Regions from separate parts of the Brenneria sp. L4-2C genome, predicted to be linked through region 2. Evidence: predicted binding sites of a transcription regulator. Region 2 holds the regulator's gene; each other region holds the start of a gene.
What was found. The regulator CRP, encoded in region 2, controls carbon source genes, mostly activating them, when cyclic AMP is high. The targets are predictions, from matches to a motif close to ATGTGANNNNNNTCACAT.
Positions count from the first base shown of each region.

Region 1: the regulator CRP is predicted to act here: its motif matches at 3,950-3,967, upstream of ABRZ26_RS20200 (6-phosphofructokinase).
Region 3: the regulator CRP is predicted to act here: its motif matches at 1,296-1,313, upstream of gntK (gluconokinase).
Region 4: the regulator CRP is predicted to act here: its motif matches at 6,370-6,387, upstream of rbsD (D-ribose pyranase).

Region 1 is NZ_JBEIAC010000019.1:9,598-17,566, forward strand. Features, by position in the region: gene ABRZ26_RS20190 (hypothetical protein) at 1-209, shown strand, start outside; gene ABRZ26_RS20195 (TIM-barrel domain-containing protein) at 234-3,629, shown strand; gene ABRZ26_RS20200 (6-phosphofructokinase) at 4,110-5,090, shown strand; gene ABRZ26_RS20205 (PTS sugar transporter subunit IIB) at 5,100-5,390, shown strand; gene ABRZ26_RS20210 (PTS sugar transporter subunit IIC) at 5,407-6,744, shown strand; gene ABRZ26_RS20215 (hypothetical protein) at 6,809-7,081, shown strand; gene ABRZ26_RS20220 (PTS sugar transporter subunit IIA) at 7,088-7,525, shown strand; gene ABRZ26_RS20225 (P-loop nucleotide/nucleoside kinase family protein) at 7,522-7,969, shown strand, end outside.
Region 2 is NZ_JBEIAC010000026.1:21,953-29,921, forward strand. Features, by position in the region: gene cysG (siroheme synthase CysG) at 1-440, opposite strand, end outside; gene ppiA (peptidylprolyl isomerase A) at 946-1,515, shown strand; gene crp (cAMP-activated global transcriptional regulator CRP) at 1,687-2,319, opposite strand; gene ABRZ26_RS22730 (OsmC family protein) at 2,639-3,046, shown strand; gene ABRZ26_RS22735 (phosphoribulokinase) at 3,112-3,981, opposite strand; gene ABRZ26_RS22740 (YheU family protein) at 4,206-4,442, opposite strand; gene ABRZ26_RS22745 (LysE family translocator) at 4,648-5,250, shown strand; gene ABRZ26_RS22750 (ABC transporter ATP-binding protein) at 5,301-7,214, opposite strand; gene kefG (glutathione-regulated potassium-efflux system ancillary protein KefG) at 7,344-7,895, shown strand; gene kefB (glutathione-regulated potassium-efflux system protein KefB) at 7,897-7,969, shown strand, end outside.
Region 3 is NZ_JBEIAC010000007.1:66,460-74,428, forward strand. Features, by position in the region: gene gntU (gluconate transporter) at 1-652, opposite strand, end outside; gene gntK (gluconokinase) at 652-1,191, opposite strand; gene ABRZ26_RS12380 (amino acid aminotransferase) at 1,563-2,756, opposite strand; gene ABRZ26_RS12385 (YitT family protein) at 2,820-3,434, opposite strand; gene ABRZ26_RS12390 (Lrp/AsnC family transcriptional regulator) at 3,688-4,167, opposite strand; partial or broken gene ABRZ26_RS12395 (hypothetical protein) at 4,287-4,385, shown strand; gene ABRZ26_RS12400 (transporter substrate-binding domain-containing protein) at 4,436-5,200, shown strand; gene alr (alanine racemase) at 5,246-6,325, opposite strand; gene dnaB (replicative DNA helicase) at 6,419-7,825, opposite strand; gene ABRZ26_RS12415 (quinone oxidoreductase) at 7,930-7,969, shown strand, end outside.
Region 4 is NZ_JBEIAC010000022.1:51-8,019, forward strand. Features, by position in the region: partial or broken rRNA gene ABRZ26_RS21435 (16S ribosomal RNA) at 1-31, opposite strand, end outside; gene rbsR (ribose operon transcriptional repressor RbsR) at 466-1,461, opposite strand; gene rbsK (ribokinase) at 1,465-2,391, opposite strand; gene rbsB (ribose ABC transporter substrate-binding protein RbsB) at 2,458-3,354, opposite strand; gene rbsC (ribose ABC transporter permease) at 3,380-4,348, opposite strand; gene rbsA (ribose ABC transporter ATP-binding protein RbsA) at 4,356-5,861, opposite strand; gene rbsD (D-ribose pyranase) at 5,869-6,288, opposite strand; gene ABRZ26_RS21470 (YgiW/YdeI family stress tolerance OB fold protein) at 6,531-6,935, opposite strand; gene qseB (quorum sensing response regulator transcription factor QseB) at 7,160-7,822, shown strand; gene qseC (quorum sensing histidine kinase QseC) at 7,819-7,969, shown strand, end outside.

The DNA.
Region 1 (7,969 bases), on a different contig from region 2:
TGTATGAGGAATTCAGGCTGGCGCCCGGCAATTCCCATCTGCCGATGCCGCTGGTCAAGGATTATGACGGCTGGAAAGGCGAATCCGACATCTGTAAAAACGCCAGCATGGACGATCCCTGCTTCCACTACCCGCCGCATCAGTACTACGCCGACACCGATAGCGTCTGGATTGCCTTCGAATTTCACCGTTCAGCAGACAAAAGCTAATCGACAACCAAGGACAGCGTAGTCATGAATAACAGAAAACTTCCGAACGCGTGGCGGCCTTATAACACCTATGATTATGTGCCGGTTGAGGAATGGTCCGTCGGCGACGATATCGAACTGTACTCGGTCTACTGGGACGGCAAGCCGCATTCTCCCGGCGGATTCGATAGCGACTGGACTATCTATATTAACGCCAAGGCCCGATCCGGCGCCACGAACGACGAGCGCAATGTTTGTCTTATTCTACAGGTCACCTCCTGCCGGAAAGATGCCTTCAGGGTGCGTTTTTCCCCTTCCGCCGCATCAATAGAGGATTATCCGGATAAAGTTTATGGCCCGGTCGTGGCCGAACGCCTCGACCGTATCCGCCGGCACGAACAGGCGGCGGGCTATAAGCCAGTCCTGCGCTGGAACCGCAACGGCGTCAGCGTGCAATTAAGCGCGATACAAATCCAGTTTGTCAGAGCTGACGACGGCCTGCTGGCGATACGCATCAAACGCCTGTCGGACGGCGCAATCACCGATATCTCCTCCGGCCCCTTGTTCCACGCCAAACCCGGCGTCGGCACCGTGGCGAACATGAAGCGCCGGGCGGAGTCGGCCACGCACTACTTCGGTCTGGGCGAGATCCTTAATTATAATCTGACCGGCAAGCACAACCCGGAGGCCGGCGCAGCCAAAGGGGACAGCTACGGTTACTACGGCGGCTCGCGGCTCGATCATAGCGGCGAGCAGGTCACCTGCTACAATTACGATAATCTTTGGTACAACCAGCCCGAGGTTTTTCCGCGCAGCGTCCCTTATCGGGATGCCTTCAAAGCCACCTCCTGCGTCCCGCAATACCTTAACGCGCCGTTTTATATCGAACGGGCCGGCATTAACGGGCGTCAGCAGTTTCTGGGCGTGTTTCTCGATAATACCGGACAGAGTTATTTTTCCTTCAAGAACCCCGCTCGCGATAAAACGGCCGTTGAAGCGGGCGTGCAGCAGGGAGAATTCGATTGCCATTACATGTTCGCGGAACAGGCGGCCAAGGTACTGGATGCCTTTACCTACCTGATGGGACGAGGCAATCCCGGCGCGGCGTCGCCGGACGAATTGACGCTCAACGACCGTGCGACCATGCCGCCCAAATATATCTTTGGCTATTTTCAGGCCAAATACGGCTTTCCCGGTCTGCTGCGCCCGCAGGGAGAAAACGATCCGCTGAAAGTCTATGTTGAGGATATCGTCGAAGGCCATCGGCAGGCGGATATCCCGATAGAAGGACTGGGGATTGATATCGACATTCAGGAAGATAAAAAAGTCTTTACCATCAAGGATAGCTTCTGGTCCGGCGGCAAGGTCGGCGAAGGGATCTCGGTTTTCGACTGGGCGGCGCAATTCAATCTGCAATGCCAGACCAATATCACGCCGTTTATCCGGGCGGATAAGGTGGCCTACCATCCCGGCGACAGGACGAAAAAGCAGTATGAAACCGTGCAGGGTCTTATCCGCAACGGTTACTGCGTCCAGAATGAGGGGGAAGCCAACATCCCCAAATTCCGCGGCCCCAAAAATGAAAGCGATTATCCGGGGCTGACGTACACCCGAATTGGCGAGGTCAACTACCCCGATCAAAACGTGCTGGTTCTCGACTACGGCATTAACGCGCAAACGGCGGAACGGGACATGATCGGCGCGGTGGTGACCGATTACGGTAATCCGGACGCCGCCCGTTTTTGGGGCGATCAGTACGCCTATTTGCTGAAAAACGGCCTCGGGTTCGTCTGGCAGGACATGACGGTTCCCGATGCGATGCCCCACGTGGAAGACGGCAATAACTTCGCCGATACGGAGTCGCCGCGCAATCAGTTCGGCTGGTCGCTGAGCGGCGAAGCGCCGGACGACGACAGAAGGCGCACCAATACCTTCAACTGGCGCAGCTACCACGGTCAATTGCATCTGACCGATCCTCGTTTCGGCGACGGGCGTAAAACGCCTTTTGTCGAGTTGCGCAATTTCCACGCCTATATGCTGGCGAAATCCACCTATGAATATGGGCTGACGGCCCATGAAGATCTGCTGAAAAGCTATAAACGCAGCTACATCATCTGTCGCAGCGGCTACCCCGGACTGCAACACTATGCGGGACATTGGGTCGGCGATAATGCCTCGACCTGGCACCACCTTCAGGCGACCCTGCCCATGCTGCTTAATCTCGGCATGTCCGGTCTGCCGATCGCCGGCACCGACGTCGGCGGTTTCGCCCCCGGCGAAGCGCCGGAGGATCCCGGCAGCATATTATTCAACGGCAACCAGAATCGGAATCACAACCCGATGGTTTACGACCGACTGGTGCTGGGCGCCGACGACGTCGATATCGGCGCGATTTGCGAGCAGGAGTTGATGACGCGCTGGGTTCAGGCCGCCTGTTTAATGCCGTGGATGCGTAACCACTACGATGCGATGAAACCCTATCAGGAGATTTATCACTATACGGGGAGGGCGGGCGAGCAGCGAACCTTCAGCGAGATCATGGCCGCCTTTATCCGCTTTCGGGTACGCTGGCATCATCTGTTGTATGACGCGATGTATCAGAACACCCGCAGCGGCGCGCCGGTCATCAAAGCCATGAGCCTGTGGGAGGGGGACGAAGCGGTATTCAGCGAGAGCAATCGCGATATTCTCGCCACGCAGTTCTTTATCGATAACTCGGTCATCGTGGCGCCGATCCTGACGCGCAGCCTTAACGGCGATGCCGCCTATGAGGTCGAAAAAACGGTCTATCTTCCCGCCGGCGGGCAGGAGACGATCCACTGGTTCAGGTATAACGTGCTGGAAGACACGGCGGATATCGACCATCCCATCGCCGGCGGCAAGCAGGTTAAGGTCATCGCCGACATTACCGACCTGCCGCTATTTATCCGTGAGGGCGCCATTATTCCCGAACGGCATAGCCAGTCGGATCTGAAGGCCGCATTCAAAAACATTCAGGTGCTGGATAAGTTTAAGCAACCGCTCGTTCTGTCGGTTTATCCGCTGGAAAAAGCGGCGACGGCCGATTACCAGTTGTATTGGGATGACGGCGGCGTCACGCGTTCGGCGGAACGAAACGGCGTCTTTTCCGTTATCGATATCCATCAGCAATATCAACAATCGGCCGCCGAGGGAGAAACGCGGGTCATCAGCGTCACGCCGCGCAAATATGACTATCCGCTGCATGAGTTTATCTACTTGCGCATCCGGTCAAACCACTCTGCCGCGCGCCGCATCACCATCGGCGCGGCGACAGTGGACGACTGGCTGGAATCGACGGATAAACTGTTTTCGCATCAGGGCGAGGCGGCGCATAGCGATCAGCGCGGCAGCATCTGGATAAAAGCCCGCACCGGTCAATTATCTTCCGATAAACCCTTGATCGTGAGTATTTCGCTGTGAGCGATTGATCGCTGAGTGGGAAAGCGGCAGGGAAACAAGGATGTTTTCCGTTCGCTTGATGGAAAAGCAGCGCCTGCCCTTCCCCGCTTATCCTCTACTTCCCCGCCGAATTGACGCAATTCCTGCGTTTGACCAGCGAAACAAATGGGGCGATCGTGATAAAAACGCGTCCGAATCGCAAATAACCGTGAAATAAATCACAAAAACAAACACAGACGCTGAGCGAAAAACCCGCGATCAGCCGCCATTGGGCGACAAAAAAACAAAATAATTAAAAACAGCCAATTACACGGCTTTGCTAAAAATCCGCACGCAAAATAAAGCGATTCACTTCACACTTTTGCACCTAGAAAAGCGCTGTCAATACGTAACAAGGCCAACAAACGTTGCATAAATGCGACTTCCTTCAAAAAAAACAATTTTCCCATCATTAACAATCAGTCTACATTTTCGTTGATATCCAACAATCGGGGAGATGCCATGAAAATAGGTTTAGTCATTAGTGGCGGTGATGTCAGCGGTATCAATAATTTTCTGTTTCAGGTCTGTCGGATGACCGAATCTGAAATTGTGATTTTTGACGGAGGTATTAACGGGCTGATAGATAACGAGTTCAAAGAAATTTCATGGCGGGATTTGGTTGATTTTTCCATATCGCCCGTCCCCTTGATTGCCTCAGGCAGAAAAGAAGATAAATGTAGAAAGTCAGACTATGAAAAGATCGCCAAAAATATACGTCAAAGAAAGATTGACTCGCTGATCATGGCAGGGGGCGACGGTTCTTTTCAGTTTTTAAAAACGCTCAGTGGATATGGCGTTAATTGCTATGGCATTGGGATGACGATTGATAATGATATTACCGGCAACAGCTACACGATAGGATTTTCCACCGCCTGTGAACAGGTCATCAGTGAGGTGGGGAAATTAAGGAATACCGGCCGAGGATTGCCCGGACGAGTGTTTATGATAGAACTGCTTGGCGGCTACTGCGGCGAACTGACGTTGCAGGCCGCATTGAAAAGCAATGCGGATATCGCCCTTATTCCTGAATCGCCCTGGGATATTGATGTTCTGGCAGAAAAAATCAAGAGCAAGATAAAAACACAGAACAGCGTCATTATATTATGTTCGGAGGGATATACCAAAGAATACACGCCGGGTTTTCAAGGCGCGATTGATACCATGATTGGCAAAATAGAACATAAGATCGGCATCAGAATAAGAAAGACCATTCTGGGCTATGGGTTAAGAAACGGCCTTCCAACCGGAGAGGAAATTATACAAGGCGCTATCCTGGCCGAAGAAGTCGTCAGATGTATCAATACCAACCTGACGAATAAGATAATTGTTATAAATCACAATAATAAAGCTATACCGATCGACCTTGAAAGTTCCGATAAACGATTAGTCGATAAAGAGAGTAACATCTATAAGCTTGCCAAAGTAAATAACCTTATATGAGGTAATATTATGCTTAAAGTACTCTGCGTATGTGGCTGCGGCCTCGGCTCAAGCTTTGCCATTGAAATGAGCGCAAAATCCGTATTCCAAAAATTAGATATTGACGCGGATATCAGCCATACAACGGTTTCGGAAGCCTCGGCGTTAAAATATGACATTATTCTCACTCAGAAAGTGTTCGCCGACATTATTAACTCAGACGCCAGCGAGGAAGATAAAAAAAGAGTCATTATATTAAATAAACTCACCGATAAGCGTGAAATAGAAGAAAAAATCCTGGCCTATATTAACTCGATCTGAAAGATGAGGTGATGAAGTGGATACTATTATCAATTTCCTGGTGAAGGATTTATTGGGCCAAGCATCTATATTAATTGCATTAATAGCAATGATTGGCCTCATCCTGCAAAAAAAATCCGTCGGAAAAACGCTGGAAGGCACATTTAAAACGCTTCTGGGTTTTCTGATAATGATGGCTGGCATCAATATCATCGTTGATGCATTAACCTTCCTCAACAATATCTTTACCAGCGGCTTTGGTATGAAAGGATATATTACCGATGTCGCCGCAATCGCCGGTTTGGCGAACCGCGAACTGGGCTCCCAGGTCGCCCTTACGCTGCTGGTGATTTTCGTCGTTAACATTATCATTGCGCGGATTACGCCGTTCAAATACATCTTCCTGACGGGTCAGGCACTACTGTGGATGGCGACCATCGGTACGGTTATCGGTTATAAATCAGGACTGACAGGCGCGGCGTTGATTCTTACCGGCGGGATATTCGGCGGCATCATGGCGGTATTGATGCCGGCATTAGCCCAACCGATCGTGCGCAAAATCACGGACTCCGATGATGTGGCGCTAGGTCATTTCTGTACTATCGGCTATCTGGTTCAGGCCGCGGTCGCCCGCGCGATTGGTAAAAACTCGAAATCAACGGAAGATTTGGAATTACCTGATAATTTCAAGTTTCTCCAGGATACGTACCTGTCGATGGCGGTAATAATGATACCGATGTATCTTATCCCAGCCGTTGTCGCCGGTCCGACGTATATCGCCCAGTTTGCGGGCGGCACGAATTACCTGATGTATTCATTCATGCAATCGATGCAGTTCGTCACCGGCGTTTTTGTATTGTATAGCGGCGTACGCCTGCTGCTTAATGAGCTGGTTCCCGCTTTCCGGGGCATCGCCATGCGGTTAGTGCCGAATGCGAAACCCGCGCTTGATTGTCCGGTGTTGTTCCCCTATGCGCCTAATGCCGTTATCGTCGGTTTTCTGGCTACGACGGTAGGATCCATTCTTGGCATGATCATCTTTCCTCTCTTCGGTCTCGCCATGATCCTCCCAGGCCTGTTAACCAACTTCTTTGCCGGCGGCGCCGCCGGAGTGTTCGGCAACGCATTAGGCGGCAGAAGGGGCGCGATTATCGGGGGCGTCGTCCATGGGTTGTTTATTACTTTCTTACCGGCGATCCTGGTGCCGTTACTCGAAACATTCGGCTTTATCGGCGTCACGTTCAGTGATTCAGATGTTATAAGTACCGGTCTTATATTAGGCCATGCTTTCCAGAATGACTGGCCGTTCGTCATTGGATTCATTGTCTTTGTCACTATCGTTGCCTACCTGGCAAACAGAAAGCTGACTAAATAAAAGTCATTGCCGCCGCATATAACTGAATAATGACATCACATGGAAAAAGATGTGAGGAGGCGCCATGTTCGCAAAGTTAAAAGAACTCTTCAATCCAGTTAAACAGAAAGAAGAAACTGAAAATGATGAGTCGATACAGAAAATCGAGCAGGAATTATCAGATCTGGAATTACGCTTATCACAAAACCCTGCTGATAGCGCCATTCAAAAACAGCTGATGATTAAATACAACCAGGCTATTCAGGCCTTCTCAAATAGCACGCGTCATCGGAATAAGGTTGATGATGTTTTCGTAAAAATCGATGAACTAAGGAATACCATTCGCAAAAATATATGAGGTCTTATGAGCATTAGAAAATTCCTTGCAGAAAGTAAATACATCCAGGTCGGGATAAATGTCAGCTCATGGACAGATATGATTGAGAAAGCAGCGCAACCATTAATAGAGGGCGGCTATGTTACACCGCAATATGCGACCGCCATCATTAATAACACGCTGGAATATGGGGCATATTATGTTTTTGACGAAGGTATCGCCATTCCGCATGCCAGACCGGAATGCGGAGTACTGAAAAACTGCTTTAGTATGGTGACGCTCCGTGATCCCGTCTCCATTAATGGCAGCGAACCCGTGGATATTATTATCATGTTTGGCGGAGTAAACAGTGATGAACACATTACCGACGGCATTGCATCGATTGTAAATCTACTGGAAAAGGACGATACGTTATCTCAAATCAGACGAGCCGCAACAATTGATGAAATTATTGGGTTATTATGAAAAAACTGATTTTAGTTAATGGCATACCGGCATCAGGAAAAAGTTCAATATCCAGAGTCATTTCTGCATATTTTAATTTTCCTGTCTTGGGTATCGATGACATAAAAGAACCATTTATGGTTCAGTTCTCTAAAACCATTGATAGAACATTGAACAGGAAACTGGGCTATGCGGCCTATGAATCCATGTTCAATATTGTCAAAGCATCGCCGCCGGAAAGTGTTTTTGTTATGGATGCCTGGTTTGGATTCCGTGAAAAATCCGTGTTATCGGATTATCTGGAACTGTGCGGGGTAAAAAAAACGCTGGAGGTTTGGAATAACATATCACCTGAACTCGTTGCGAAGCGCTATAAGCAGCGTTGCTCTGCGCGTGTTAAAGGCCATCCGGGTGAAGAATATATTTCCGAGTTAATTATTTTAGCTGAAAAGGCACAACCCATGG
Region 2 (7,969 bases):
AGGAGGCTTTCCAGTTTTTCACGCAATATCCGCGCCAGTACCGGCGCGCTTCCTCCGGACGATACGGCGACCATCAGGGGAGAACGGTCAATAATGGAAGGCATAATGAAGCTGGCGCTCTGAACGTCATCCACGCTGTTGCAGAAAATCTGTTGCTGACTGGCGTAGTCGTAAACTTGTTGATTGGTTTCACGATCGTCAGTGGCGGCAATCACCAGCCATGTGCCGGTTAACAGTTTGGGATCAAAGGAACCCTGCGCCAGCGTCACCCGCTTTTGGTCCTGCCAGCGGATAAATTTCTCGTTGAAACTGATGGCGTTCACCGTAAGAATGGCGCCGGCATCCAATAATAACCTGGCTTTACGTTCGGCCACTTCTCCACCGCCCACCAATAAACAAGGCTTATCGCGTAACTGACAGAATATTGGCAGGAAATCCATGTGGTGCCTCTTGGTAAATTTAGGTTGATAAAACCGCCTGCCGTCGGGACGGAATACGGAGGAGCGATGTCGATGGTGATAGTTTATCCGCCGTCAGCGATGGATAAGGTTTCAGTGACACACTGCCGTTGTTAACCTGGATGTCCTCATCTGCGGCGGGTGGGGACTCATTTTGCAGGCCGCGACCATCATATAGGCGAAATTGCTGTTTTTTCAATGGGCTGGTGACCAATAATTCACTGGACGTTGGTATCGGTATCCCAGCATGGCCGCGGATTGAACCGAAAGGCGTTCTATTATTCGAAATACCTGTTCAGGCGACATCACCGGCAGACATGCCGCTTCTTTCTCATGCGATAAGGTCGGCATAACGCCGCACGGTATTTAACAATGGGTTACGGTATGCCGGCCATACGTAAAAAAAAGTAAATGGGTGGCGCTAAGGAGTGCGGATACATACAATCACTACGCTTTCTGTAGTCGATTTCTTCAAAAAGGAATTCTCATGCTCAAACGTACTCTGGTTGCGGCGGCAGCCTTTATATCACTCACTGCTTTTTCTCCAGCGTTTGCTGCTTCCGGCACCACGCATGTTTTACTGACCACATCGGCAGGAAATATTGAACTGGCGTTGGATAATCAAAAAGCACCGGTTTCGGTGAAGAATTTTGTCGAGTACGTTAATAGCGGTTTTTATAACGGGACGACGTTTCATCGGGTTATCCCCGGCTTCATGATTCAAGGGGGCGGTTTCACCAGCGATATGAAGCAGAAAGCGACCAACGCTGCGATCGTTAACGAAGCGGATAATGGGTTACGCAATCTGCGCGGCACTATTTCGATGGCGCGTACGGCGGAAAAAGACAGCGCCACCAGTCAATTCTTTATCAACGTGGCAGACAATGCGTTTCTCGATCACGGTCAGCGCGATTTCGGCTATGCGGTGTTCGGCAAGGTAGTCAAAGGCATGGAGGTGGCGGATAAAATTGCCCAGGTGCAGACTGAAAACGTCGGCCCGTATCAAAATGTGCCCGCCAAACCGATTGTAATCCAGTCAGCGAAAGTCCTGCCCTGATTGGATTCCCGAACCAGCCTCCCTTCTCATATTGAGCGGATTTGATAAATTCGCTCAATTGAATTGGGATTGTTTATTTTTGAATAATAATATTATCGTTGATAAATATATCGGATAAAAAAAAGCGTGAGATTTTCTCACGCTTTTTTGTCGTCGGGTAATTATTGTGGTTTAGCGAGTGCCGTAAACCACAATGGTTTTACCATGTGCGGAGATCAAATTTTGGTCTTCTAACATTTTAAGTATCCGCCCTACGGTCTCGCGTGAACAGCCGACAATCTGGCCGATTTCCTGACGCGTGATTTTTATTTGCATGCCGTCCGGGTGGGTCATGGCATCCGGTTGTTTCGCCAGGTTCAACAAGGTCTGAGCAATACGCCCCGTTACGTCGAGGAAAGCCAAATTGCCGACTTTTTCTGAAGTCACTTGCAGTCTGCTGGCCATCTGAGCCGACAGGCGCATCAGGATATCGGGGTTAACCTGGATCAGTTGTCGGAATTTTTTATAAGAAATTTCAGCAACTTCACACGCTGTTTTCGCCCGCACCCAGGCGCTGCGCTCCTGACCTTCCTCAAACAGGCCGAGTTCGCCGATAAAATCGCCCTGATTCAGATAAGAAAGAATCATTTCCTTGCCTTCTTCATCTTTGATCAGCACGGCGACGGAGCCTTTCACGATGTAGTAAAGCGTCTCTGCTTTTTCACCTTGGTGAATAAGCGTACTCTTCGATGGGTACTTGTGGATATGGCAATGAGAAAGGAACCATTCAAGAGTCGGGTCTGTTTGCGGTTTGCCGAGAACCATTCGATATCATCCTCTGTTGTCAGTCACTGCGCAATTCACAGGGCTCAGAGTTCCCTGTACGGCGTATTTACTGTTAAAAGTTCAAATTCAGTGTAGGCAGAACGACGTCAGGGAATATACTGGAGCCTTTATTTGGCGACGTCATCATCTCCCCGGCATCTGAGTTTGTCCAGAATAAGGCAGATACTGTTCTTGTTTTTAACACAGCTTGAAGGACGTGTCTTGTGTTGTCTCACTTCAGCATGATAAAGCTCTGGTTATCAGATGATTTTGTACAGTAACGATATAAATTTTCAAAAATTTTTTAGCGGAGGGTACCATGCAGGCTCGAGTGAAGTGGGTTGAAGGCTTAACATTCCTTGGCGAATCATCTTCCGGACATCAGATTTTAATGGATGGAAATTCGGGGGATAAAGCGCCAAGTCCAATGGAAATGGTATTGATGTCGGTGGGCGGATGCAGCGCGATTGATGTGGTGTCCATATTGCAAAAAGGGCGCAACGATGTTGCCGACTGCGAGGTTAAACTCACGTCGCAGCGGAAAGCGGAGGCGCCGCGTCTGTTTACCCATATCAACCTGCATTTTATCGTCTCCGGCAAAGGGTTGACCGAGAAAGCCGTAGAACGCGCGGTCGCGCTGTCTGCGGAGCGCTATTGCTCCGTGGCGCTGATGCTGGCTAAAGCGGTAGAGGTGACCCACAGCCATGAGGTCCGGGAATTGGCATAACCGCGTTGAACCGGAGCAGGCACGGTAGCGACCTGGTTTCTGCCGCCGTGCTTTTTTTCGAGCGACTATTCGATTTTCTTCCCTTCCAGCAAACGCTGAACCAATGGCGCCATAATTAATTCCATCGCCAGACCCATCTTCCCGCCCGGCACGACCAGCGTGTTGATATGGGAAATAAACGATCCCTGCAACATCGCCAGCAGATAGGGATAATCAATATTGTCCAGCCCCTGAAAATGGATCACCACAAAGCTCTCGTCCAGCGAAGGGATGGATTTGGCCGCGAAGGGGTTGGAGGTGTCCACGGTGGGAACCCGCTGGAAGTTGATATGGGTTCGTGAAAACTGCGGCGTAATGTAAGAGATGTAATCATCCATCGAACGGACGACCGAATCCATGACCGCTTCGCGCGAGTGGCCGCGTTCATTCACATCACGGATCAGTTTTTGAATCCATTCCAGGTTGACGATAGGCACCACGCCGACCAGTAAGTCGACATGCTGCGCCACGTTGTGCTGGTCGGTCACCACGCCGCCGTGCAGTCCTTCATAAAACAGCACGTCGGTCGGTTCGGGCATGGGTTCCCACGGCGTGAATGTACCGGGTACCTGATTGTAGGGAATGGCTTCATCATAGGTATGAAGATATTTACGCGTTTTCCCTCGTCCGTGCCGACCATATTCGATGAAGGATTGCTCCAGCAGGCTGAAATCATTGGCCTCCGGGCCGAAATAGCTGATATGACGGCCAAGATCTCGCGCCTTGCGAATTTCCATATCCATTTCCGGCCGGGTATAACGGTGAAAGCTATCGCCTTCAAGCTGGGCGGGGCGCATGTTCAGTTGATGAAAGATCTTGTGAAAGGCCAGACTGGTTGTTGTGGTTCCCGCGCCGCTGGAGCCGGTCACGGCAATAATCGGATGCTTATGCGACATAAGACGATTTACTCCGTCATGGTGGCGAATACGCCATCAAAAAAGAAAAGGTATCAGACGGGGCCGACCTCCGCGACGAACTCCGCCGGGATCTGTCGCTCTGCCGCCCGGCGGTTCATCTCGGTCTGGCTGCGATAGGGAATGTCGTCAACCTCAGGCTGTTTTCATCGTTGTTAGCATGGTCCGTAATACAGATACATCTTCTTTTAGTGCTTTGCCAGCGCTTAGTGAGGGGGATGCCCGCCCGCATTAAACTGACGGCGCGGCATGATGTTAATTGTTTCATGCAACTCAGACCATACCAGCACGACCTCGCCTGATTCCAACTGCCGGCGCACATCAGCGACTTTCTGTTGCAGCGTCCGTTCTTGCTCGCCGTAATCCGTTCCTTCCCGGAGAACGAAAGATTCGATGAGATTTTCCAGTGTTTCGGGTTCGAGTTGTTGCCAGGGAATAATCACGATTGTTTGTCCAGAAATTGAGTAAGCCAGGCTGGAATGCGCTTCTCAAGCCGGGCGGAAAGCGTCATACGTAATATGAATAAAAATATTGGTATCCGAACTTGTGCGATTAATATCACACTGTTAGCTTCAATGCTGCCGCTTAACAATGCATTCGTGACCAACTATACCGCAAAAACGCTTCAGGGTGAGGGGCACCCGTTACATGGAACTGAGCTTGTTTCTGTCGATGTTAGGTTTTCTCTGGGTTGCCGCCATTACGCCAGGCCCGAACAATATGTTGCTGACCACGTCCGGCGCCAATTTTGGTTTTTTCCGCTCTTTGTGGTTGATGATTGGCATCATGTTTGGCATGCAGAGCATTTTATTGCTGGTGGCATTTGGCGTAGGCAGCCTGATCCTCATCTATCCCTCTTTGCATTTCATGCTGAAAGTGCTTGGCAGCTTGTATCTGCTTTGGCTGGCGTGGAAAGTCGCCACCGCCGCCTACGAAAAGCTGGAAACCCTGGACGCGCCGCCGCGGCCGATTCGGTTTTATCAAGGGTGGCTGCTGCAATTCCTCAATCCCAAAGCCTGGCTGATGGCGTTGGGGGCGGTAGCCAGCTTTAGCCTGCCGGGGAGGGAATATCATCACTCGGTGGCGGCGATAAGTCTTGGCATCGTACTGGTGAATCTGGTCGCCGGCGCGATATGGCTCGGATTCGGCACTCTGATCGGCCGTTTGTTGCGCAGTAAAAAAGCCTGGATTATCTTCAACGTCTCGATGGGATTGCTGACGGCCGCCTGTGTCTTGCTGATTTGGCATTAGTCATTCGGCGCGGACCGATAATCTGCCTATCGGTCCGCGCCAGAGAAAGGCTAAGACGAGAGCTGCTGATTCATTTGCTCTAGCTGTTCCTGCGCCTCAAGCCACGCCATTTCAGTTTCTTCCAAATCCGTTTTCGCCTTTATCTGCTGCTGTAGGCAGTCCGTGAGTTCGGCTTTACGGCTGATATCGTAAAGCCCGGTATCCGCCAGCCTGGCCTCAACGGCTTCCAGCGCCGCGCCCAGTTTTTCCATCTGCTGTTCGAGCCGGGCGATTTGTTTGCGCAGCGGTTGCGTCTGTGCTCTCAGTTCGGCTTCCCGCCGCTTTTGCTCTTTTCTGGCCTGAGCGCTGTTGGCGGCGTTTTCTTTGGGCGTTTCGTCGGCGGCGCTGTCCTGGCGCTGTCTGTCCGTCAGCCACTGCTGGTAATCCTCCAGATCGCCGTCGAAAGGCTCGACCTTGCGATCGTGAACCAGATAGAGGTCATCGGTTGTGGAGCGAATCAGGTGCCGATCGTGCGATACCACCACCAGCGCGCCCTCGAAATCGATCAACGCTTCCGTCAGCGCCTGCCGCATATCGAGATCCAGGTGGTTGGTGGGTTCGTCGAGCAGCAACAGATTCGGGCGCTGCCAGACGACAAGCGCCAGCACCAGCCGGGCTTTTTCTCCTCCGGAGAAACGCTCGGTGATTTCCGTGACTTTGTCGCCCTGAAAACCGAAGCCGCCGAGGTAATCGCGCAGTTGCTGCTCGGTTTCCCGTTCTGCCAGACGCACCATATGCTGTAAGGGCGATTCATCGGCGCGCAGGAATTCCAACTGATGCTGGGCGAAGTAGCCCAGCTTCACGCCTTTCGCCAGCCCGATTTCCCCCTGAATCGGTTCCAGCGTTCCCGCCAGCAGCTTGATCAGCGTCGATTTCCCCGCGCCGTTATGCCCCAGCAGGCCGATGCGCGACCCCGGCACCAGATTCAGTTTGATCGATTCCAAAATCAGCTTGTCGCCATAACCGGCGCTGACTTTCTCCATGCGCAGCAAGGGGTTGGGCAGCGACTCCGGCGCCCGGAAGCTGAAGCGGAAGGGGTTGTCCACATGCGCCGGCGCAATCATTTCCATCCGCTCTAGCATTTTTATCCGGCTTTGCGCCTGTTTGGCTTTGGTCGCTTTGGCGCGGAAACGGTCGATGTAATGTTGCAGATGTGCGACCCGCTCCTGCTGATGTTCATACAGCGATTGCTGCTGCGCCAGCCGCGTGGCCCGCTGCCGTTCGAAAGAGCTGTAATTGCCGGTGTACTCGTTAAGCGTTTGTTGCTCGATGTGCAAAATCTTATTGACGATGGGATCGAGAAAATCACGGTCGTGCGAAATCAGCACCAGCGTCCCCGGATAGCTTTTCAGCCATTTCTCCAGCCAGATCACCGCATCCAGATCGAGGTGGTTGGTGGGTTCGTCGAGCAACAGCAGATCGGAGCGGCAAATGAGCGCCTGAGCCAGATTGAGGCGCATGCGCCAGCCGCCGGAAAAGGCGCTGACCGGTTGCTGTAACTGATCCTGCGAGAAACCGAGCCCGTTAAGTAAACTGGCGGCTCTGGCCTGAATCGTCCAGGCCTGAATGGCGTCCAGTTTGCCGTGCAGCGTCGCAATGGCATGGCCGTCATTGTCGTCGTTGGCGAGTTGCAGCGCCGTCTCAAGCTGGCGGAATTCCCGGTCGCCATCAATGACGTAATCAAGCGCCGGTACGTCCAGCGCCGGCGTTTCCTGATTCACCCAGGCCAGCGCCCATCCCTGCGGGAACGTGGCGCTGCCGCCGTCGGCGCTGATTTCACCTTTCAGTAATGCCAACAGGGTAGATTTACCACAGCCGTTCTTGCCCACCAGCCCCACTTTCTGGCCGGGGTTAATGGTCGCCGTCGCGTTATCCAGCAGAACATGTACACCACGTCGAATTTGCAGCGAGGAGAAAACAATCATAAAGCGCCGTATGTTCAGAGTATGTTAAATTATTGACTTGATATCAGGAGCGATTATGCCCTGCTTTTTAGTCGTAGCGCTGCATGGTAGCGGAAAATGACAACCATGACGACGCTTTGGAGGGGAATGATGTCGCAGCCACCCAAGATTCTGCTGCTGTATGCCCATCCGGAATCACAAGATTCGGTAGCAAACCGGGTTTTACTGCAACCGGCACAACAGTTGGATAATGTCACCGTACACGATCTGTATGCGCATTATCCTGATTTTTTTATCGATATTTATCATGAGCAGCAGTTGCTGCGCGAACATCAGGTCATTGTGTTTCAACACCCGTTTTATACCTACAGTTGCCCGGCCTTGTTAAAAGAGTGGTTTGACCGGGTGTTATCGCGCGGTTTCGCCAACGGGGCCGGCGGTAACGCGCTGGCGGGAAAATACTGGCGATCGGTGATTACCACCGGCGAACCGGAGGAAGCCTACCGGGTCGGGGGCAAGAGCCGCTATCCGATGGAGGATTTTCTGCGTCCGTTTGAGATGACCGCGTCTCTGTGCCGCATGCACTGGATTAAACCCATGATCGTTTATTGGGCGCGCCGTCTGCCCCCAGATGTTTTGTCCGGCTATGAACTGGCTTATGCCCAATGGCTGGCTTCTCCTTTCGCTCACGAGGAACGCTGATATGGAAAGCTCTACGCTGCTTACCGCAGGCGTTCTGTTTTTGTTTGTGGCGGTGCTCGCCGTGCCGATTGCGG
Region 3 (7,969 bases), on a different contig from region 2:
CCGGCTCGCCTGTTTCACTCTGCGGGATAGGGATCGTAACATATCGACTAATGAAACTGCCAAACAGCGGTCCAGCCACCAGCATGCCGGGGATGGCGGCGGCAAGGCCGATAGCGATCATCCAGCCGAAATCCACATGCATCTGCGAAGCCAGCAACATCGGCGTCGGGCCTGGAAGTAAAAACGCGGCGGCGGCGGCGACCCCGGCGAACAGCGGGATCAGCAACTTGACCAGGTTGCCGTCGGTACGCCGGGCGACGGCGAACACCATACCGATCAGCAACATAATGGCCACTTCAAAAAATAGCGGCAGCGCGCAGATTAAACCGACAACCCCGAGAGCCAGATTGGCCCGGCTTTCACCAAACCAGTCGACCATCCGTCTGGCGATTTGATCGAGCGCTCCGGTCTCATGCAGAATACGGCCGAACATGGAGCCCAGCGCCACCACTACGGCGAGAAAGCCGAGCGTACCGCCCATACCTTTCTCCATCGTGGCGGCAATCTCCGTCAGCGGCATACCGGAAAGCACGCCTGTGCCGACGGAAACCAACAGTAGGGCGACAAAGGCATGCATCCGCGCTTTCATCACCAGAAACAGCAACAGCAATACCGAACCCACCGCCGTTAACACTAATGTCAGCGTAGCCATCATTCCTTATCCCTAACCTGCTGAATGATTTGCACTGCATCAGCCACGACGCCGTCCAGAGCCTGGTTGATATCAACGGCATACACGTCCGTTTCCTGCTCGTTCGGTTCCTGTAGCGTCGCAAATTGGGAAACCAGCATCTGAGGTTTGAAAAAGTGGCCTTTACGGGCTTTCAGACGTTGTTCAATCACCGCGAAATCGCCTTTCAGATAGATAAACGAGACGTGTTGATTGCCTTCGCGCAGTTTATCGCGATAGTCCTGTTTCAGCGCCGAGCAGACCAGCAGGGAGAGCGGATTGGTGCGCTGCATCGCGAAAATGGCGTCGTTTAACGCCCGCAGCCAGGGAGCGCGGTCCAGATCGTCAAGGGAGTGACCGGAAGCCATTTTGCTGATATTGGCGCGCGGGTGCAGAAAATCGCCATCAAGGCAGGCGGCGCCCAACTGGGCGGCAATGGTGCTGGCGACGGCAGATTTACCGCTGCCGGATACGCCCATCAAAATAAAAACGTGGTGGGCTTTTTTTTGTTCAGTGCTCATTGATTAATACACGCCAGCTTACGCCCGGCTCTCCTGTCAGATGGTTCAGAACGAACATTGTTACCGGTAACAATGTTCGTTCTGAACAAGGAAAAAGGCAATGAAATTGATTAATCCCACATAAAAACTGTGACGAAATTCAAATAATGGCTTTTCGGCTGATGTCGTTGGTTATCCGCCAGGCGAGATAAGCCGCGGCGGCGATGAAAAGGCGAAAGCGGGTTTATTTTTACTCAAGGCGGGGTTCGGGGGGAATTTTCAGGCTGCCATTGAAGCAAAACGTTCACTGCCGTACAGGCAGTGAACGTTTTACAGGATGACATGCTAAGCGTTGAACCCGCTGTAAAGTTCAGGCGCCGTCTGACTGCGTTCTACTGAACGGCGGCGAAAGCAGCGGCGACGCGTTGGACGTTGCCGTGGTTCAGGCCGGCGATACACATGCGGCCGCTGGCTATCAGATAGACGCCGAACTCTTCGCGCAGACGGTCAACCTGCTCCGGGCTGAAGCCGGTATAGCTGAACATGCCGCGCTGGGTCAGCAGGTAATCGAAGTTGCGGGTCGGCAGCGCCTCTTTCAGCGCGGCGACCAGCGTTTGACGCATTTCCAGAATACGCGTGCGCATCTCTTCCACTTCAGCGCGCCAGTCGGCGCTCAGTTCCGCGTCATTGAGCACTTTCGATACCACCTGAGCGCCGAAATTCGGCGGCGAGGAGTAGTTGCGGCGCACGGTCGCTTTCAACTGACCCAGCACACGCAGCGCGGTTTCGGCATCTTCGCAGACCACGGAAAGACCGCCCACGCGTTCACTGTACAGCGAGAAGATTTTTGAGAACGAGTTGGCGATTAAAGCCGGAATGCCCGCGCAGGCAACCGCGCGAATGGCGTAGGCGTCCTGCTCGATGCCGTCGCCAAAGCCCTGATAGGCGATATCCATAAACGGAATCAGTTCACGGCCGATCAGCACTTCGATAATGCGATCCCACTGTTCATTGGTCAGGTCGGAACCGGTTGGGTTATGACAGCAGGGATGCAGCAGAACGATGCTTTGCGCCGGCAACTGTTGCAGTGCGGACAGCATGGCGTCGAATTTCACGCCCAGGCTGTCGGCGTCGAAATAGGGGTAGCTATGCACTTTGAAACCGGCGCCGGAGAAAATCGCGATATGGTTTTCCCAGGTCGGATCGCTGACCCATACCTCTGAATTCGGGAAGTAGCGTTTCAGAAAGTCGGCGCCGACTTTCAGCGCGCCCGAACCGCCCAGCGTCTGAATAGTCGCAATGCGATTGGCGGTCAGCGCCGGATGTTTGGCGTCAAACAGCAGGTGTTGAATCGCCGTGCGGTATGACTGCAAACCTTCCATCGGCAAATAGGAACTGGCGTTTTTGGGCTGTTGCTCCAGATAGTCTTCGGCGGCGCTGACGGCACGGAGCTGGGGGATGATATTCTGTTCGTTGTAGTACAGACCAATGCTCAAATTCACCTTGTCAGCGCGCGGATCCTGTTTGAATTTTTCCATCAGTGACAGAATCGGATCACCGGCATAGGCATCAACTTTTTGAAACACAGCGTAACTCTCCTGGAAAGGGTCTATGGGTATCGGGTAAGACGACGGCCCTGGTTCGGGCCGTCAAACCGCGTAGCGGCCGGGGCGATGATTCATCGCAATAATCAGGTTCAGAATGGTCGCGCCCAGTATCGAAGCAATCAGCATAGGTATGCTTACCACGAACAGGGAAGCCAGTACAATCACAATATCCACGCCCATTTGCAATTTTCCCGCGCGGATCCCGTATCTGTCCTGAAGATAGAGCGCCAGGATGTTCACGCCGCCCAGACTGGCCTTGTGGCGGAACAGAACAATGAATCCCAATCCCATAATGACGCTGCCGAAGAGCGTGGCGTAGAACGGGTTCAGCTTGTCCATATGGATAAACAGCGGGTGGAGGTCGGAAAACAGGGAAACCAGCGCCACGGCGCAAAATGTTTTAATGGTGAATTTCCAGCCCATACGGCGGATAGCCAGATAATAGAACGGCAAATTCAGCAGAAAAAACGCCGTCCCGAAAGAGATGTGCGTCAGGTAATGCAGCAGAAAGGCCATGCCGGCGGTTCCGCCGGTCAACGCCCCGGATTGACGTAACAGAACAACGCCGAAAGAGACCATCAGCGTACCAATCAGGATGGCCAGGACATCTTCCAACAGGGAATGCGACAAGTTTTCTGTAGTAATAACGTTATCCATGATGGCGGCTCAATAGGTAGTCAATGGTTAAAAGGTCGATAAACGCAGAGATATTAAGCAAAAATGACACCATATAATACGTTATTGGGACCACGGGAAGCAGAAATAAGAGTAACTTATTGAATTATAAAAAAGAAAAATATGCACAATAGTTGCGTTTTTCAATCTGTTTTCGCTTGTGTCGTGCATTTTATGTTGTTTTGTGCGTGAATTACCCAGTGCGTTGCACCGGCGGGAGGCGCGACGCCCCATGTTAGGGCAATGGGGGCGGTTCAGGCGTCATCAGGCCGTTTTCTTTAATACGATTAAGCACCACCGAGGTTTTCAGGTGCGCCACGCTCTTGTTTTGCGACAGAATCCGGCTGATTAACGCGCTCAGCCCAGGCAGGTCCGCCACCGCGACTTTCAACAGGTAGTCGGCATCGCCGGTGGTTTTATAGGCATCGATAATGGCGTCGACTTCCCCCAGCATCCGATGGAAACTTTCAACATAGTCGGCGGTATGGTTAATCAGCCGCACTTCGATCAATCCCAGACACTCCAGGCCAACCGCGTTGGGGGAAAGGCGGGCGTGATAGCCAAGAATCAACTGAGCCTGCTCCAGCGCGATACGGCGGCGGGAGCACTGGGAGGCGGAAAGCCCGACCAGATCGCTAAGCTCCTGATTGGTCAGCCGCGCGTTGGACTGTAATAACGTCAGGATTTTCAGATCAAAGTCATCAATGTGGTACATGGTTCTCCCCAAACGGCGCCGGATAATCAAGAACACAGACTAACAGCTTTTTATCCCGTGTTGTCTATCGTCATCGGCGATGAACGATAGCATGACCGAAAAAACCTGCGCCATTTTACCCGGAAGACCGCATTCCACGCGCGACCAATCAGATGATTTACCGTATTCTGCGGTTTTATGTCGGCGCGCTGGCGGTGCGGCTATCGCTTTATCCGTGGTCGATTGCCGATTATTTCATCTGTCTTATTCTATGTTGCGGGGAAACGCGATGATCAAATGGAGTCCACTTGTACTGTTGTTAATGGCCGGGGCCGCAAGCGCGCAGTCTCATCTGGATAAGGTCTTGGCGCGGGGAGAGTTGAAGGTTTGCACCACCGGCGACTATAAGCCTTATTCCTATCTGCGCGACGATGGCCGCTACGAGGGGATTGATATCTCAATGGCCGAATCGCTGGCGCAAAGCCTGGGCGTAAAGGTGAATTGGGTGAAAACCACCTGGAAGACGCTGCTGCCGGATTTACAGGCGGGTAAATGCGATATCGCGATGGGCGGCATCTCCGTGACGCTGGCGCGGCAAAAGGCGGCGTTCTTCACTACCACGCTGGATGTGGATGGCAAAATCCCGCTGGCGCGTTGTGAAAATAAAGACAAATACCAGACTATTGAGCAGCTTAATCAGCCGTCGGTACGTTTGATCGAACCGGCGGGCGGCACCAATGAGGCCTTCGCGCATCAATATCTGCCGCAGGCGACGCTGATATTGCAAGACAACGTGACCATCTTCCAACAACTGGTGGATAAAAAAGCGGATGTGATGGTGACGGAAGCCTCGGAAGCATTGTTTCAGCAGAAACATTACCCGGCGCTGTGCGCGATTAACCCGGATAAGCCGTTACAGTACGGAGAGAAAGCCTATATGCTGCCGCGCGATGATATTACCTGGAAGCAGTATGTCGACCAGTGGCTGCACCTGAGCAAGGCGACCGGCGAGTACCACAAAATTGTCGGCGAGTGGCTGGCGGTCAGTCCGTAGTTAACCTGCAAAAACGGGCCACTGCGATGGCCCGTTTTTTGCCCTTCACTCGTCGATATATTCCAGCCGGGTGCGCTGGGTGAGTCGGGTGATTAATTCATAAGCGCTAATACCGGTATGCGCGGCGATTTTTTCAACCGGCAACACGTCGCCCCAAATAATCACCGGGTCGCCGACCTTATCCTGGGCATCCGGCCCCAGATCGACCGTAATCATATCCATCGACACGCGTCCGGCCAGCGGCGCTTCCCGACCGTTTATCCACACCGGCGTGCCGGCGGGCGCGCTGCGCGGGTAGCCGTCGCCGTAGCCGATCGCCACAACGCCCAGTTTGGTATCGCGTTCGCTGGTCCAGATGCTGCCGTAGCCGACGGGTTGCCCCGCCCGATGTTCACGCACGGCGATCAGGTGCGAGGTAAAGGTCATCGCCGGCCGTAAACCAAAATCGGCGGCGTTTTGGCTCTCCGTCGGCGAAACGCCGTACAGGACGATGCCCGGGCGAATCTGATCGCGGTGCGCCTGCGGCCACAGCAAAATGCCGCCCGATGCCGCGATAGACTGGGCGCCGGGCTTACCCTGCGTGAATGCATCGAAGCAGGCGAGCTGGCGCTCGGTGGTGTCGACCTGGGGCTCGTCCGCGCGGCAAAAATGGCTCATAACGTTCACCGGTTGCACCACATTGCGGCATTGCGTCAGGCGCTGATAGAAGGCTTCGGCGTGTTCCGGCAATACGCCGAGGCGATGCATGCCGGTGTCGAGCTTCATCCAGACGCGGATGGGCTGCGGCAGATCGGCTTCTTCCAGCGCGGCGAGTTGCTCCACGCTGTGAACGGCGGTTTCCAGATGATGTTGCGCCGCCAGCGCGAGCTGGTCGGCGGAGAAAAAACCTTCCAGCAGCAGGATAGGTTTGCTGATGCCGGCCGCGCGCAGTTGCAGCGCTTCAGAGAGCCGGGCGACACCGTAACAGTCGGCGTGACAAAAGGTGTGAGCAGCTTCAATGAGTCCGTGGCCGTACGCATTCGCTTTCACAACGGCGACCAGACGGCATTGTGGGGCCAGTTCGCGGATCCGTTGCAAATTATGACGCAAAGCGCGGCGATTAATGACGGCGGTTGCCGTTTTCATTCTGTGTCCTTAGCGCATATTCCCTGCATCCGCCGGGTAGCCGGGCTATTGTCCGCCGGCGGCTGGCGGTTTACAGGGATCTATCATCGTGCATTATTCATCGTCGTATTGTGGTCCGGCGTAATTATCAAAGCGCGACCACTGCCCGTTAAAGGTCAGCCGCACGGTACCGATAGGACCGTTACGCTGTTTGCCTAAAATAATTTCAGCTATGCCTTTCATGTCGCTGTTTTCATGATAAACCTCATCACGGTAGATAAACATAATCAGGTCGGCATCCTGTTCGATGGAACCGGATTCGCGCAGGTCGGAGTTAACCGGCCGTTTATCCGCGCGCTGCTCCAGACTACGGTTAAGCTGGGACAGCGCGACGACAGGGACTTGCAATTCTTTTGCCAATGCTTTGAGCGAGCGGGAAATTTCGGCGATTTCCAGCGTACGGTTATCGGACAGGGCCGGTACGCGCATCAATTGCAGGTAGTCGATCATGATCAGGCTCAGGCCGTCATGCTCGCGAAAAACCCGGCGGGCGCGGGAGCGCACTTCGGTTGGCGTCAGGCCGGAGGAGTCATCGATGTACATATTGCGTTTTTCCAGCAGGATCCCCATGGTGCTGGAAATGCGCGCCCAGTCCTCGTCATCCAACTGGCCGGTACGAATACGGGTCTGATCCACGCGCGACAGCGACGCCAGCATACGCATCATGATCTGATTGCCGGGCATTTCCAGGCTGAAGATCAGCACCGGTTTATCCTGCATCATGGCGGCGTTTTCGCACAGGTTCATGGCGAAAGTGGTTTTCCCCATGGAAGGACGCGCCGCCACAATGATCAGATCCGATTTCTGTAGCCCGGCGGTTTTCTTATCCAGATCCTGATAGCCAGTCGATACCCCGGTCACGCCGTCATGCGGCTTTTGGTAGAGCTGTTCGATACGCGAAACGGTATCTTCCAGAATACGATCGATGCTTTTCGGCCCTTCGTCTTTGCTGGCGCGATTTTCGGCGATCTGGAAAACGCGGGATTCCGCCAGATCGAGCAGATCTTCGCTGCTGCGCCCCTGGGGATCGTAACCGGCGTCGGCGATTTCGTTGGCGACGGAGATCATTTCGCGCACCACGGCGCGCTCGCGCACGATATCGGCATAGGCGCCGATATTGGCCGCGCTGGGGGTGTTTTTGGCCAGTTCGGCCAGATAGGCAAAACCGCCCGCCGAGTCCAGCGAGCCTTGTTGCTCAAGCGATTCGGACAGGGTAATCAGGTCGATCGGCCGGCTCATTTCCAGCAGGCGCTGCATTTCGGTGAAAATCAGACGGTGGGCGCGATTATAGAAATCGTTGGCGACGACGCGCTCGGCGACGTTATCCCAACGTTCATTATCGAGCATCAGGCCACCCAATACCGATTGCTCCGCTTCCAGCGAGTGCGGGGGAAGTTTCAATCCTTCCATTTGGCGATCGCGGGGTTCTTTCGATTTATTGGTTGGTCTTTTTTCTGCCATGAAACGAGTTCTTTACCAGTTGATTTGCCATTGGTGAAGGAGGCATTGTATATCTGAAAGCGACGAATAACACACTTCTAATACACACTATGGCAGGAGGCGACATGGCTAAACGCGTTCAGTTCAGAGCTTACGGCGGCCCGG
Region 4 (7,969 bases), on a different contig from region 2:
CAATCTGAGCCATGATCAAACTCTTCAATTTAAGATTTGTTTGATTCGCTAAGTTAATAGCTGTGCTCAAAGAATTAATAACTGTTCATTCGTAATGAATTTACTGCTAGTCACTCTTCAAGACTTTTTTATATCGTTAGCCGATAGGTCTTGTGAGTGCCCACACAGATTGTCTGATTAAATTGTTAAAGAGCAGTGCCACATTATCCCGTGGCGCGGGCCGCATATACTATGCTTTTCCGCTGTGAAGTCAAGTGATTATTGCCTGGCTTCTTACTGTCGTCACAACCGCGTAATCGCCGTTGCCGTGTCAGTGGGAGCGCATTATAGGGACTTCTGCGCAGGCCGCAACTGGTAATTTGCATAAAAATGATTGAGTGCGTTTTTTTTCGGCGATCCGCCGGGAAAGGCAGCGTTATGTGGTCTTTTTAAGCGTTAAATAGCTCGAATTATGGGTAAAGCTCGCTATTTAACAGAGTTACGCACTATTAATTCCGGCGTCAACATCAGAACATTCGGCTCAGTATCGGGATGTTCCAAACGATACAATAATGCATCGACCGCCAGTTCGCCGAGTTCATCTTTAGGCTGATGGATTGTGGTAAGAGGTGGGGACATAAAGCGGGCCAGTTCAATATCATCATAACCGATAACGGCCATATCCTGAGGTACAGAGAGTCCGACCTGATATAGCGCATGATAAACGCCAACCGCCATCGCATCATTACCGGCAAACACCGCGTCGGGTTTCTCTGCCAACGATAATAACCGCTGCATCGCCCGGTAACCGGTTTCAAACTCAAAATCACCGAAAATTTCATATCCATCAGGAATCGGTAACCCAGCCTGTTGCATCGCCTGACGATACCCTTCAAGGCGATTATAGGCGGTGGTTTTATCTTTAGGCCCGGCGATACAGGCTATTTTTCGATAGCCGCGGGAAATAAGGTAGTTCGTTGCAAGCTCACCACCCAGCAGGGAATTATCTTTAATAACGTCAATTCCGACATCAAACGGCGCCCAATCCATCATGACCATAGGTATAGAAGGATAGCGGCTTATCATATCGGGCAAAGGACGATGGCTTTCGGTACACATCAGCAGCACGCCGTCGACTCGTTTTTGCAGCAATGTTTCCAGACTGCGGCTCATGCGATCGCTGTCACCCTCAGTATTACACAGGATCAGACTGTAGCCGCGTTCATAACAACTTCGTTCAACGCCACGAACCACCTCGGCGTAAAAAGGGTTGCTGCTGGCCGTCAGCAGCATGCCGATCGTTTGAGTTTGGTTTATTTTGAGGCTTCTGGCCAACGCCGAAGGCGCATAGTTAAGCTGTTCCACGGCCGCCATCACTTTGTCGCGAACCGCATCGCTGACGAAGCGATCATTGTTGATGACGTGGGACACCGTAGAAGTGGAAACACCCGCTAAGCGGGCGACGTCTTTCATGGTTGTCAAAGCTCACCCCTGCGCTTGCAAGAAAGCATCAATCTCTTCACGCCACGGGACGGAAGGCTGAGCGCCGGGACGAGTCACGGCGATTGCGGCGGCGGCATGCGCGAATTTAATCGCTGCCAGCATCGGCTGCCCTTCCAGCAACGCCGTCGCCAGCGCGCCATTGAACGTATCTCCCGCGGCGATCGTATCCACCGCGTGAACCGGATAGCCGGGAATACGTCGCCCCTCGCCCTTGTCACTCAACCACACGCCACGACGGCCTAATGTAATCAACACGGTTGCAATGCCTTTATCATGCAATACTTGAGCAGCGCGGGCAGCATCCTCTTCCGTGCTGACGCTAACGCCCGTCAGGCGTTGAGCTTCCGTTTCATTCGGCGTAATGATATCGACCAGAGACAGCAATTCATCGGGCAGTTCACAGGCCGGCGCGGGATTAAGAATAACCAGGGTATCATTTTCATGCGCGACTCTGGCGGCCATCGTCACGGTTGCCAACGGCGACTCCAACTGCATAAGCAAGGCGGAAGCATCAATGATTTTTTGCTGATGGCGGCGGAGGTAATCGGGCGTAACGGCCGCGTTCGCGCCGGCGTTTACCGCGATCATATTCTCGGCCTCGTCATTAACAAAAATTAAGGCCACGCCGGTCGTTTGATCGGGAACCGCCTCAACCGCCGCGACATCGATACGGTCTTCGCTTAACTGCCGACGAATTCTGGCGCCGATATCGTCATCGCCAAGGCAGGCGATAAAAGAAATATCCGCGCCGCTACGGCCGGCCGCCACCGCCTGATTCGCCCCTTTACCGCCAAACGCGACGCGATATTGCTTACCGATCACCGTTTCCCCGGGAGAAGGGAATTGCGCCAGATTAAGAATATGATCAGCATTTATACTGCCCAGAACCACCAGCTTACCCGTTTTCATCATGCTGAATCCCGATATGTTTATCATGCGCCGTCGTTAATTCGGCGGCGCTCGCCCCGCAGTTATTTACTTCGATTCTTTTGTTACCAGCGTCAGATCAACCGGAATAACGGCCTGTACTTTTTCGCCTTTCAGCGTTTTATCCGCGGTTTCAACGCCAATCACCCCAATCTGCTCAGGACGTTGCGCAACCGTTGCCGCCAGTTTGCCGGACTCAACGGCTTTCACGCCGTCCTCGGTGCCGTCAAATCCGACCACCAGCACATCGGTTTTACCTGCGGTTTGCAACGCCCGCAGCGCGCCGAGCGCCATTTCGTCATTCTGAGCAAACACCGCCTGCACATTGGGATGCGCCGTCAACAGGTTCTGCATAACGTTCAACCCCTTAGTGCGATCGAAGTCGGCCGGCTGACTGGCCAGAACGGCGAATTTATTATTTTCGGCCGATTGCATAAAGCCCGCGCCGCGCTCACGCGCCGCGGAGGTGCCGGCAATCCCTTCCAACTGAATGATTTTGGCGCCTTCACCCACTTTTTTCGCAATAAAATCGCCCGCGCTCTTACCGCCAAAGGCGTTATCGGACGCAACGTGACTGACGACCTCGCCACTGTTGGCCACGCGATCAAGCGTAATGACCGGAATTTTCGCCTGATTGGCCAGTTTAATCGCATTACCTACCGCATCGGAATCCGTCGGATTAATCAATAACACCTTGGCGCCGCGCACCGTCAGATCCTGAACATTAGCCAGCTCTTTCGCCGGATTATTCTGGGAATCCAGCACCACCAGTTGATATCCCAGTTTATCGGCCTCTTTTTGCGCTCCGTCTTTCATTGACACAAAGAACGGATTATTCAATGTCGATACCACCAGAGCAATCGTATCTTTGGCTAATGCATTCGTACTGACCGCCGCACTCAGCGCAACGGCAGAAACCAGAGTCGCCAGTTTTTTCATATTCATAGCTCAATTCCTGTGTGAATAAGGGTTATTTACCGCTTTTGTTATCTACCAAAACCGCCAGTAAAATGACGACAGCCTTGACGATCATCTGGTAGTAAGAGGAAACGCCTAATAAATTCAGTCCGTTGTTAAGAAATCCGAGGATCAGCGCGCCAATCAGCGTGCCGACGATCCGACCTTTACCGCCGGCCAGGCTCGTTCCGCCCAGCACCACCGCGGCGATGGCGTCCAGTTCATAGCCCGTTCCGGCGGTAGGCTGAGCCGACGATAAACGCGCCACTTCGATAATTCCCGCCAGGGCGGACAGCAGCCCGCACAGGGAATAGACGATGATTTTGATTTTATCCACGCTGATGCCCGACAGCCGGGTAGCGGCCTCATTGCCGCCAAGCGCATAGATGTAACGGCCTAACCGGGTGTGATGCAGCATGTACCAGGCCGCGGCAAAAACGATGGCCATAATCCAGATCGGCGTGGGGATACCTAACGGGCGGCCAATGCCAAACCAGCCAAAGGTATCGGCGGCCTCGGAAAAACCGGTATTGACCGGGCTGCCGTTGGTATAAACCATGGTGACGCCGCGCAGCAGCAGCATCATCACCAGCGTGGCGATGAACGCCTGAACCTTTCCTTTCGATACGATGACGCCCGTGCCGGCGCCGATCGCCGCACCTAACGCCAGCGCTCCGACGACCGCGAACAGCGCATTAACCTCAAGACCGACAATCGACGCGGCGACTGCGCCGGTCAACGCCAGTAAAGAGCCGACGGAAAGATCGATGCCTGAGGTGAGAATAACCAGCGTCATTCCCACCGCCATAATGGCATTCACCGAGGTTTGCTGGAGAATATTGAACAAATTGTTCAGGGTGAAAAAATTAGGGCTCATGGCGGAAACCACGGCAATAAGGATCAGCAAAGCAATCAGCGATTTTTGCTCTAACAGCCACTCTTTGCTGAACCAGCGTTTTGCCGTGATGGATTGGGTACTCATATCTGACTTACTCCTGCTCTACGCCGTATCGCTTACCAACGGCCGCGGCCATCAGCGCTTCCTGGGTTGCCTGCTCTGTCGAAAACTCGCCGCTTAAACGACCTTCATGCATGACAATAACGCGGTCGCTCATCCCCAATACTTCGGGCATTTCGGACGACACCAAAATGATGCTCAGTCCTTCTTGTTTGAACTGATTGATTAATTGATAGATCTCTTTCTTCGCCCCCACATCGACCCCGCGCGTCGGCTCATCCAGGATCAACACATTCGGACGAGTCATTAAACCGCGAGCGATGGCGACTTTTTGCTGATTGCCGCCGGACAGCAGCCCGATAGGCTGCTCCATTGACGGCGTTTTAATATTGAATAAGCGGATAAAATCGCTGACGGCCAGTTGCTCTTCGGGATGTTTGATTTGTCCGCCGCGACGACTGAAATAACGCAACGCGGTTAACGACATGTTCTCTTTAACCGACATGCCTAATATCAGCCCGTCACGTTTTCGGTCTTCGGAAATATAAACAATGCCGTTCGCCAGGCCATCCTGCGGCGTACGGGCCGCCACTTCCCGGCCATCCAGCTCTACATAGCCGCCGGTGCGCGGCAGCGCGCCATAGAGAAGCTTCATTAATTCGGTGCGCCCGGCGCCCATTAAGCCCGCCACGCCAAGAATTTCGCCTTTGCGCACGCTAAAGCTGACATCATCGACGCCCGGCCCGGAAAGGTTTTTCACCAGCAGGCGAACCGCTCCCGGCGCCTGATTCAGTCGAGGGTATTGTTCTTCAAGCTTGCGTCCCACCATCATTTCGATGAGCCGTTCTTCCTGCAACTCGCCGACCGGACGTTCACCGATAAACTGACCGTCGCGGAATACGGTGACGTCGTCGCATATTTCGAAAATTTCTTTCAGACGATGGGAAATATAAACAATGCCGCGCCCCTGAGCCTGTAGCTCTTTAATTACGCTGAATAACGACGCGGTTTCGGTATCGGTCAGGGCATCGGTAGGCTCATCCATAATGATGACTTTCGATTCAAAGCTCAGCACCTTGGCGATCTCCACCATTTGCTGATCGCCAATGGACAGGTCGCCCACGGCGCGTCGACTGTCGTAACGCAGATTCAGGCGTTTGAGAAGTTTATCCGCTTCCTGGTACATCTTTTTCCAGTCAATGCGGCCAAAGCGGTTGGTAAATTCACGGCCGAGGAAAATGTTTTCCGCGATAGTAAGCTGAGGAATCAGGTTAAGTTCCTGATGAATAATGCCAATCCCGGCTTCCTGCGAAGACCTGGGGCCGTTGAAGTCCACTTCCTTTCCCAGAAAATGTACGCTGCCGGCATCTTTGCTGTAGATACCGGTCAGCACTTTCATCATGGTGGACTTGCCGGCGCCATTTTCTCCCACCAGCGCCATCACCTTCCCCGGATAGACGTTTAATGCCGCGCCGGAAAGCGCCTTAACGCCGGGAAACGATTTGTTAATGCCTTGAAGTTGCAATAAAGGTTGCATTGAAGCCTCAGAACGTTACGCCGGCGCAAAGGATGACATTGGCATAGGGGGAACATTCCCCGCTGCGAATGACGGCCCGACTTTTTCCGCTTTGGATTTTAAAATCTTCATGGCTGACATAATGCAATTCAATTAAGTTTCCCTGGTGTCGCTCAAGTTGTTTTAACTGTTCAAGTAACGCGTTGTGGAGTCGCGGATTTTTTTCGACCATCTCTTTTGCAAGAATCGCGGCCTCAACCTGCATCTCGCTGGTGACGACCGCCACGACCTGCAAAAACGCGGGAACGTTGTGCGTCAACGCCAGATCGACACGAACTGTCGTATCAGGAATCGGCAAGCCCGCATCACAAATAACAACCCGATCGGTATGTCCCAAACGGGAAATTACGGAAGAAATATCAGCATTCAGCAATACGGCTTTTTTCATTTTTCACTCCACAGCGAAACGTTTCGCTGATGGTTATTTTAGGAAGAGAGCCTCAAGGAAGGCAAAGAGGAAATAACAAAAATGTGATCGTTATCGAAACGTTTCGTTAGCGGAATGGTAAAACGGCGAATGGCGGAGGGTTACATCAAATGAAAAGGCTTGGCTAAATATCACGGAAAACTGGGGATAAGGGAGCCCATCCCCAGTCTTCCGATCCTTAAACGATGGGCATCAGCGTTCGCTTACTGAATTTTCTTTACCTGTTTGACATCCAGCTCGGCCGAATTGAAGCCCTTATCGAGCTCGCCTTGCAGTTCAACCTTGTCCTGCGGCGTGATGGTTTGTCCGTTCCAGTATTTATCATCGATTTCAACCGTGATGGTGCCGGTATCATCGCGGAACAGATAATCCTCATCGCCGACGCGCTGCTCGATGTTGCCTCGCAACGTCACCCAGCTGTCGTCTTTCAGATCTTTCGCTTTCGCGACCGTGGTTACACTGCCGTTAGGGCCTGAAAACCCGCCCTGGGCAGGCTGATGTTGCGCCGTTTTAGCATTCGGATCCAGAAATCCGCCGCCGCTCTGGGCGGCGAAAACCGGCGCGGAACATAACGCAGCGATAGCGAATACAGCGGCTGTCTTTTTCATAGTATCGTTTCCTCATTTCTCGCTTGTCGTCGTGCAGTAAAACTGCGCGTTGTTTGTCTGACGCGACGAGTAAAACAAAATGTTCTTAACAGAATCTTAAGGATAGTTCAGTTTCTCTTATATTTATCAATCCTGTGGATCGCCGCCCGTTTATGGCTTTTTCGGTTGTCAATCCGGCGCGTTAAACCGTATAACATCACCCTATGCAAATAGGGTGGGCGGTGATGAGAATACTGTTGATAGAAGACGATCGTCTGATTGGCGACGGCATCAAGGCCGGACTGATTAAGCTGGGCTTTAGCGTCGACTGGTTTATGCAGGGCAACGCCGGACGGAGCGCGCTGCAAGCCGCGCCCTATGACGCGGTGATCCTTGATTTGAGTCTGCCGGAAATAGACGGGCTGGATATCCTGCGCCAGTGGCGTCAGTCCGGACACGATGAGCCGGTATTGATCCTCACCGCGCGGGACGCGCTGGAACAGCGCGTTACCGGCCTGCAATCGGGCGCCGACGACTATCTGTGCAAGCCTTTTGCCCTGGCGGAGGTCGCCGCGCGCTTGCAGGCGTTAATCCGCCGCCGGCACGGTCAATTACAGCCCACGCTGACCCACGGCGCGGTATCCCTTGAACCGGGTTCCCGCACCGTTACCTGCAATAATCAACCGGTGGCGCTTAAATCCCGCGAGCTGGCGCTGCTTGAGCTGTTCTTAATGAATCCCCAACGGGTGCTGACTCGTTCGCAGTTGGAAGAAAAGCTCTACGGATGGGACGACGACGTTTCCAGCAACGCCGTGGAAGTGCATATTCACCACCTGCGCAAAAAACTGGGCGGCGAATTTATCCGCACGGTACACGGCGTCGGCTATATTCTGGGGGCGGCGCCATGACGCGCCTCAGCCTGCGTTTACGCCTGATCGCCGGTTTTGTCCTGCTGACGCTGCTTTGCTGGGGCGCCGCCGGGATCCTGTCGTGGCATCAAACCCGCGAGCATATCAACGAGCTGTTCGATACCCAGCAGATGCTGTTCGCCAAGC